Regions from separate parts of the Paraburkholderia sp. GAS333 genome, predicted to be linked through region 1. Evidence: riboswitches for the same ligand, from Rfam matches in the RefSeq annotation. Region 1 holds a riboswitch; the other holds the start of a gene.
The links. A riboswitch is a leader RNA that binds a small molecule or an ion and turns the genes downstream of it on or off. The one in region 1 is predicted to bind FMN.

Region 1 (4,208 bases):
TGACATCGTTCGCGCACGGTTCGTTCTTCGGGATCGGCGCGGTGGTGGCAGCGTCGCTCGTGCCGACCGAAAAGCGTGCCAGCGCGATTGCGCTGATGTTCACCGGCCTGACGCTCGCGAACGTGCTCGGCGTGCCGTTCGGCACCTTCATCGGACAGCAGTTCGGCTGGCGCGCGGCGTTCTGGATCGTCAGCGCGTTTGGCGTGCTGTCGCTGCTCGGCGTGACCGCGCTGGTGCCGAATCGTCACGATTCCGGGCCCGTCGGTCTCGGTCACGAAGTGCGCGTGCTGAAAGACCCGCAAGTCTGGACCGCGCTCGCGATGACGGTGCTCGGCTTCGGCGGCGTGTTCGTCGTGTTCACGTATATCGCGCCGATTCTGGAGCAGGTGAGCGGCTTCTCGCCGCGTGGCGTGACGCTGATTCTGGTGCTGTTCGGCGTGGGTCTGACGATCGGCAATACGGTCGGCGGCAAGCTCGCGGACCGCGCGCTGATGCCGTCGCTGATGGGCATTCTGGTCGCGCTGGCCGTGGTGATGGCGATTTTCGCGCGCACCAGCCATTCGCAGGTGGCCGCCGCGATCACGATTTTCGTATGGGGCATTGCCGCGTTCGCGACGGTGCCGCCGTTGCAGATGCGCGTGGTCGAGAAGGCAGCCGCCGCGCCGAATCTCGCGTCGACGCTGAACATCGGCGCGTTTAACGTGGGCAATGCGGGCGGCGCGTGGCTCGGCGGCCTGGTGATCAACCACGGCCATTCGCTCGATACGCTGCCGTGGGTCGCGGCGGGCGTCAGCGTGGTGGCGCTGTTGCTGACGTGGTTCGCCGCGCGGATGGATGCGCCGGTGTCGAAGGCGGCGCAGCAGAGTGTGACAGTGCGCGAGCACGTCTGACACCGAGATTTCGCGACGAGGGAAGAGGGCGCAACCGGCCGATGTCGTATAGGACGGTTGTGCCTTCAACCCTGTAAGGCCCGGTTACGCATGCTCCGCACGACTGACCAGGAGCCTTCAATCTAGCTCCTGTCCATATGAAAAATCCGCACAAGCTTTGCCAGAATCGCCCTCCGCAATACTGATAACAGTGTGAAGATAACTTCGTTGGGCGTGGGCGGACGCGATGCTATCTTGCTTCCACTAACCGCATGCGTTGCCGTCCGGCGGCGCTTTGGAGGCAATCATGCATTCCCCGCTCGCGCTGGTCCGCGATCCCTCGATCGACGCCGATGCGTCGCCGCGCGCCGCCGAACCCTTCGACGCACTCGAGCACCTGGTCGGTGTCAATCTGGCCCGCCTGCGTGCCGAGCGGCAACTGTCGCTCGATGCTTTGGCCCGCGCGTCGGGCGTGTCGCGGGCCATGCTCGCGCAGATCGAATCGGCGCGCAGCGTGCCGTCCATCAAGGTGCTGTGTAAGGTGGCGGCTGCGCTGAAGGTATCGGTGGCGGCGTTCTTGCGGCGTCATGCGACTAACGGCTTCGAGCATCTGCCGGCCGAGCGCTCGCAGCGCATCGTTAGCTCGAACGGGCGCTATTCGGCGCGGCCGCTTTATCCCGATGCCGAACCGACCGCCGCCGAGTTCCACGAATTGCGAATCGCGCCGTTGCACACCGAGGCGGGCACGCGCCGCGCGCCGGGCACGACGGTGAATCTGGTGGTCAGCGAAGGCACGCTCGAAGTCAGCGTTCACGATCAGCGCCAGTTGCTCGCAACCGGCGACGCCATCGTGTTCGATGCCGATCAGCCGCATAGTCTGCGCAATCCTGGCGACACTGAAGCGCGCGCTTTTCGCGTCACGCTGAAGGCGGAGACCCCGCCGCGCTGGGACGTGCCCGCGCTGCACGAGACGCGGCATGAAACGCAGCCGGAAGCTCAGACCCAGGCGACGCCACAGCGCGAAGCGACACCCGTTTGAGCACAATTTCAGGCTGATGATAGCTTGTCTCGAAATAGAGCTTCCTGTCAGGCCGTGGTCTGTCGCGCAGCAGCCCATGCGCGACTGTTGTAAGCTTTGCCAGCCGGTCGATCCGGCAATCAGTGCGTCTTCAGGGCGGGGTGAAATTCCCCACCGGCGGTATGCCGGCAGCGCGAAAGCGTGAGCCGGTGAGCCCGCGAGCGCCCGCATCGTGCGGTTTTTCTCAGTGCATCGAGGACCGCAGCGGGGTCAGCAGATCTGGTGAAAAGCCAGAGCCGACGGTCACAGTCCGGATGAAAGAAGATGTGCAGATAGTCATGTTCGTTGTCGTGTCGTCGCCCGAGGTTCAGGCGACGCGTGAGCGTCGCCCCGCTTGAATCGGGCGGCGTTCAGCGGCGCGTCTTTGTCTGTTTGCAATGCCCTGAAACGTTTTTCGCCCCACTTTTGCGATGAGCGTTTCAACTATGTCTTTTGCTAAATTTCCTGCTCCCTTGACGATTGCCAGCGATGCAATCGACGATCTCCCGCTACTCGCCACCGAAGCTGTGCCGCCCCGCATCGCCGCCGCGTTGCAGGCCATGCGCGACGGCCGCGCCGTCGTCCTTCAGGATGACGACGATCGCGAGAACGAAGCCGATCTGGTGGTATCTGCCGAGCGTCTGTCGGTCGAAACCATGGCGTTGCTGATCCGCGAGTGCAGCGGCATTGTTTGCCTGTGCCTGCCCGACGACACAATCCGTTCGCTCGAGCTTCCGCCGATGACCACCAACAACGCGAGCCGTTACGGCACCGCGTTCACGGTGTCGATCGAAGCGCGCGAAGGCGTGACGACGGGCGTGTCGGCGGTCGATCGCCTGACGACGATCCGCGCCGCGATTGCCGACGCGGCGAAGCCTGCCGATATCGTGAGCCCGGGCCACGTATTCCCGTTGCGGGCGATGCCCGGCGGCGTGCTCGCGCGACGCGGTCACACCGAAGGCACGGTCGATCTCGCGGTCCTCGCAGGTCTGAAGCCGGCTGGCGTGCTGTGCGAACTAATGAACGCGGACGGCACGATGACGCGCGGTGCCGACGTCGAACGTTTCGCCGCACAACACAATCTGCCGATGCTGACGATTGCGGAGCTGGTGGCGTTTCGCGAAGCGCTGGCGCGGGTGCGCGAGCGTGAGGTGGAAGAGGTTTGATGAATTGATTGGCGTTAAGCACCGCATGTGAGCCACAGACACGCGGCGCAAACACAAAGGCCGAATCTGATAGACAGATTCGGCCTTTTTTATCGCTGCAACTCGACGTGACTGCAATTCAGGCTACGACTGCACGTCCCCGAAATCCCCACGCACGCCGGCCTCGATCAGCGCGGGCAACTCGTCCATATGTTTCATGATGCGTGTCATGCCCATTTTGCGCAGCGCGTCCGCATAACCATCGGGGATGTGGCTCGCGCCGACGAACGCAATCGTCTTCATTCCCGCCGCGCGCGCCGCGTTCAAGCCCGCCACGCTATCTTCGACGACGATGCAGCGTGACGGCTCCACGCCCAACGTCTGCGCGGCAAACAGATACACATCGGGATAAGGCTTGGGCCGCGCGACCTGTTCGGCGCTGAAAATCCGCTCGCCGAAAATCTGCTGCAAACCGGCTCGCCTCACCGACGCGGTCACGCGTGCCATCCGGCTGTTGGAGACGACCGCCGCGGGCAACGTCACGCGTTGCAAGGCCTCGCGCACGCCGTTGATCGGACTGAGCGACGCCGCGAGTTCGAGTTCGACGGCGTGATCGATGGTGTTGAGAAAATCCGCGGGCAACGTGATGTCGAACGACTTCTCGATGCCTTCGAGAAAGCGCGAGGTTTGCTGACCGAACGCCGTCTTGACGACCGGTTCGAAGTCGAGGCCGGGGAAGGTGCTGGTCAGCGTTTCGAACATCACGCGGTCAGCGATGATTTCACTGTCGACGAGTACGCCGTCGCAGTCACAGATGAGGTGGTCGATCATGCCTGAAATGCAGAAGCGGGAAGCGCGTGAGCCGAAGAACGGCAAGCTCATGCGCGTTGATTGAAAGCATCATGATACGTGCTTTGACGTCGCCCCCATGGCGGCGACGTCTTGCCGCCGCTTTCATTCGCGCGGGCAGGTTCAGGCGGCGACTTTGCGGTCAGCCAGTCAGGGCGTGTCGGCCCATGCTTTCGCCGCGCGAATCGCGCGCTTCCAGCCGTCGAGGCAATCCCTGACATCGGCGTGCGGCAGCGCGGGCGTGAAGCGGCGGTCGAGCTTCCACTGGCTGTGCAGTTCGTCGACGTC
Region 2 (4,208 bases), on a different contig from region 1:
CGGCGCGAAGCCCCAGGCACCCGCCCATGGACTCGTTTCCACGCTGTGTTTCGCGACTGAAAAGCGCGTGGATTATGCGCTGGAAGGGATCATCATCAGCGCCGGTTCAACGCCCGCGTTTCTCAAGGAAAAGCTCGGACTCTTCGACGACTTTGCCGTCGCCGAACAGGCTTTTACGGACTACGACAACGGCGGCGTTTTTCTGATTCCCGCTTTCTCGGGCATTGGCTGTCCGCACTGGAAGTACCCGGGCGGCGCGCAAATCGTCGGACTGAATTTTTCGAATTCATGGCAACACGTTGCACGCGCGGCGTACGAGTCGATCGTTTATCAGATCAAGGACGTGATTACGGTGATGGAGCAGGCAGCTCAGGTTCCGCTACTCGAACTGTTCCTCGACGGTGGACTCGTGCAGCGGCCCTTCCTGCTTCAGTACCTGGCCGATACGTTGAATCGCCCGGTCAGTACGCTGGCGCTCAGCGAGATATCGGCGGCGGGCGCGGCGGCATTGGCGTCGCTGGAACTTGGACTGGTCGATTCGCTCGACGCGGTCCATACGGAGCGGCCCGTTCTGCGCCGCGTCGAACCTGGCAGCGGTGTGTCTGCTGCAGCGGAGAATCACGCGCAATGGCTGCGCTGGATCGAACGGCTCTAATTCAATTCATCTGGGAGAAGGGAATGGTTAGCGAAGTAAAACCCGCAGCAAAGCGCTTCGACAATAAAGTCGTGGTTGTGACGGGCGGCAGCCGGGGGATTGGATTAAGTATTGGAGAACGTTTCGCACAGGAAGGCGCGAAAGTTTGCCTGTCGGCGAATGAGAAGAGCGTGTTCGACGCGGCGGCCCAATTGCGCGAATCCGGCTACGACGTCATTGCAGCCGAAGTGGATGTCACTGACAAGTCGCAGGTAAAAGATCTCTACGATGAAGTCGCCGGCAAACTCGGCGAAGTCGATATCTCGGTGCAGAACGCCGGCGTCATCACCATTGCGAAGCTGCCCGATCTCACCGAGGCCGAGTGGGACAAGGTTCTCGCAGTCAATACGAAGGGCGTTTTCCTGTGCTGCCAGGAAGCGGCGACGCGTATGTTGCGCGCGGGGAAAACCGGGCGTCTGATCAATACGGCCTCAGGGCAGGCTCGTCAGGGTTTCGTCTACACGCCGCACTATGCAGCAAGCAAGTTCGGCGTATTGGGTATTACCCAAAGCCTCGCGAAAGAACTCGCGCCGACCGGCATTACGGTCAATGCATTCTGCCCCGGCATTATCACGACCGACATGTGGTCGTATAACGACGAAGCATGGGGCAAGCTGCTCGGCGACTATAAGCCGGGCGAGTTGATGACCGAGTGGGTGAACAACATTCCGATGAAGCGCGCAGGGACGGGCAAGGATGTGGCGGGACTGGTCGCCTTTCTGGCGTCGGACGATGCGGCCTACATTACCGGCCAGACGATCAACGTCGACGGCGGCATGTTCATGTCGTGAAGTGACGTGATTCTGGCGCCAGTATGCAGATGAAAAACATTTTTCCACCCGCATACTGGCGCCGTGTGTGATTACTTCAACGTGACTTCAGTGCAGGTTCAACGCGGTATCACGCAACCGGCAACGCCGCGAATTTGCGAACCGTGTCCGCGCATGCGTGAGCCGCTTCGGCACCCTTCACCAGGAAGTGCTCCTTGAAGTATTTCGCGTGTTCTTCCCCGTGGAAGTGGTGCGGCGTCAGCACGACGGAAAACACCGGCACGCTGGTTTCGAGCTGTACCTGCATGAGTCCGCTGATAACGGCCTGAGCGACGAACTCGTGCCGGTAAATGCCACCGTCCACGACGAGGCCTGCGGCGACGATGCCCGCATAACGTCCGCTTTGCGCGAGGCGTTTGGCGTGCAGCGGAATTTCGAATGCGCCGGCCACTTCGTAGAGGTCGATATCGTCGGCGCTATAGCCGCGCTCCTGCATTGCTTCGACGAACGAGATCTTGCATTGATCGACGATATCGCGGTGCCAGCATGCCTGAATGAAAGCGATGCGTGTGCGGCTACCGTTGGACGAACCGTTGTGTGCTTCTGAATGGAGTGAGGTTGCGATATTCATGGACTTCAGCCTGTTGGTGTGAACAGGGCGAAGGACGGCCCTTTCCCGCTATATCGCTGTCGCGACGAGCGCAGGCCGTCCCGTTCTCTTTCATCCGGACTATGACCGTCGGCCCCGGAATCTAACCGGGTCTGCTGACCTCTGCACCAAAGAACGGTGACCGAGCGCTCGCGGGCTACGCGCTTTTCGCACGATTACCGCCGGTGGGGAGTTTCACCCCGCCCCGAGAACTTGTTCTTTTCAGAACGGTGCGTAAGGTATCACGAATTTTTAATTTTTGCTGCAACGCGGGCGGTCTGACTATCGCGCGCGCGACGCGGGTCAATGAGAGGAAAGCATGCAACGCAAGCTGATTTTGGGTAACTGGAAGATGCACGGATCGACTGAATCCAATGCCGCGTTGCTTGCCGCAATTCGCGAACGGATGAGCCGCGAAAACACCAACGTCGATGTCGGCGTGTGTGTGCCCGCCATTTTCGTCGAGCAGGCCCGTTCCGCGTTGCAGGGCAGTGCGGTTGCGTGGGGCGTGCAGGACGTCTCCGCGCATGTGCAAGGCGCGTTCACCGGCGAGATTTCCGCCGCGATGGTCGCCGGGTTTCAGGCAACGTTCGCAATCGTCGGACATTCGGAACGGCGGGCGAATCACGGGGAAACGGCGTTGGTGGTCGGCGAGAAGGCGCGTCAGGCACTGGTCGCCGGACTGGTACCGGTCGTGTGCGTTGGCGAAACGCTGGCGGAACGCGAAGCGGGCGCAACCGACGCGGTGGTTCGCGCACAACTCGCCGCCGTGCTCGAAGCAATTTCCGTCGACGACGCAAAGAAAATCGTCGTCGCGTACGAGCCGGTATGGGCGATCGGAACGGGCCGCAGCGCATCCGTCGACGAAGCGCAGGCCACGCATGCCGGACTGCGCGATGTTCTGCGCGAATACGATGCGGGTCTGGACAAGCTGCGGATTCTTTATGGCGGCAGCATCAAGCCGGATAACGCAAGCTCGCTGCTCGATTGCGACGGGATCGACGGTGGTCTGATTGGCGGCGCGTCGCTCAAATCGGCGGACTTCATTTCGATCATCGAGGCGGCTGCCAGCCTGCATGCCGATGATTCTCTGCATATCGGTTGAAACGGGCTCGCGCTATTTCTGCGGGCGTTTCGCGCGTCTGCCAATTGAACGCGTATTATTAAACTGAAAGCATTTTTACCTGGCGACCAGCGAAACATCATTGCAAGGAAAAATCCGTTCAAGCAGAAAAGGGCTTGAAAAAGGCCGCTTTCCGGCATCGTCGAACAGGTAATGGCCGGTCCGGGTCTACGTCCCAAAACCATAACCTGCGCCTGTCGAGTTATAATTGGTAAGCATGCTGATAAAAGAAGCAGCATTTATCAGCCTCGGTAGATCTGGACTTAACATTACAAAATGACTCATCCCCACGAGCCCGATACGGGCCGCTCCGTGCCGAATTCCGGCCGGCGCTTACTGCTGGCCAGCATATTGGCCAGCTACGCCAGTTCTTTTATTCCCTGGCCTCTCGCCAACGCACAAACAGTTGTTCCTGAAACTGCTGCCGCGCCCGAAGCGTTTTTGATGGTGTCGCGTGCGATCACGGGGCGCGCCACGCTCGACGCTGTTCAGGCAAACCGGCTTTATGCCGGTCTGGTTGCGACGGTTCCTTCGTTTGCCACGCAATTGACCGCGCTCGCCGCGTACATCGCAGCGAATCCGTCCGCGGAAAAGCAATTGCAGGCTTCTCTCGATGCCGCGAATGTCCCGTTCGCCAAGCTGCCTCGTCAGATTGCCACCGCCTGGTATGTCGGCGTGGTCGGCTCGGGTCCGGCCGCGCGTTGCGTGACCTACGAAACCAGTTTGATGAATGTCGTGGTATCCGACCGGTTGAAGCCGCCAAGCTACGCCTACGGTCCCTATGGAAGCTGGGGCCGTAATCCCCTCTCGGCAGCCTGACGCTTCATCGGTAATTCAAGGAACAAAGCATGTCTGAGCAGTTGTCAGCCGATATCGTTGTTATCGGCTCGGGTATCGTCGGTTCTCTCGCGGCCCATCGTCTCGTGTCGCAAGGCGCGTCTGTATTGATTCTCGAAGCGGGTCCGCGCGTGG

Region 2: linked by a shared signal. The riboswitch ahead of ABH945_RS25200 (6,7-dimethyl-8-ribityllumazine synthase) and the one ahead of ribB (3,4-dihydroxy-2-butanone-4-phosphate synthase) in region 1 are both predicted to bind FMN.

Annotation. Positions count from the first base shown of each region.
Region 1 covers NZ_JBNDKS010000001.1:161,117-165,324, forward strand. The annotation lists gene ABH945_RS00755 (MFS transporter) at 1-890, shown strand, start outside; gene ABH945_RS00760 (helix-turn-helix domain-containing protein) at 1,177-1,908, shown strand; FMN riboswitch at 2,031-2,217, shown strand; gene ribB (3,4-dihydroxy-2-butanone-4-phosphate synthase) at 2,373-3,092, shown strand; gene ABH945_RS00770 (HAD family hydrolase) at 3,216-3,902, opposite strand; gene glpK (glycerol kinase GlpK) at 4,071-4,208, opposite strand, start outside.
Region 2 covers NZ_JBNDKS010000005.1:41,347-45,554, reverse strand. The annotation lists gene ABH945_RS25210 (FGGY family carbohydrate kinase) at 1-655, shown strand, start outside; gene ABH945_RS25205 (SDR family oxidoreductase) at 679-1,485, shown strand; gene ABH945_RS25200 (6,7-dimethyl-8-ribityllumazine synthase) at 1,595-2,095, opposite strand; FMN riboswitch at 2,174-2,330, opposite strand; gene tpiA (triose-phosphate isomerase) at 2,433-3,218, shown strand; gene ABH945_RS25190 (sugar dehydrogenase complex small subunit) at 3,513-4,055, shown strand; gene ABH945_RS25185 (GMC family oxidoreductase) at 4,085-4,208, shown strand, end outside.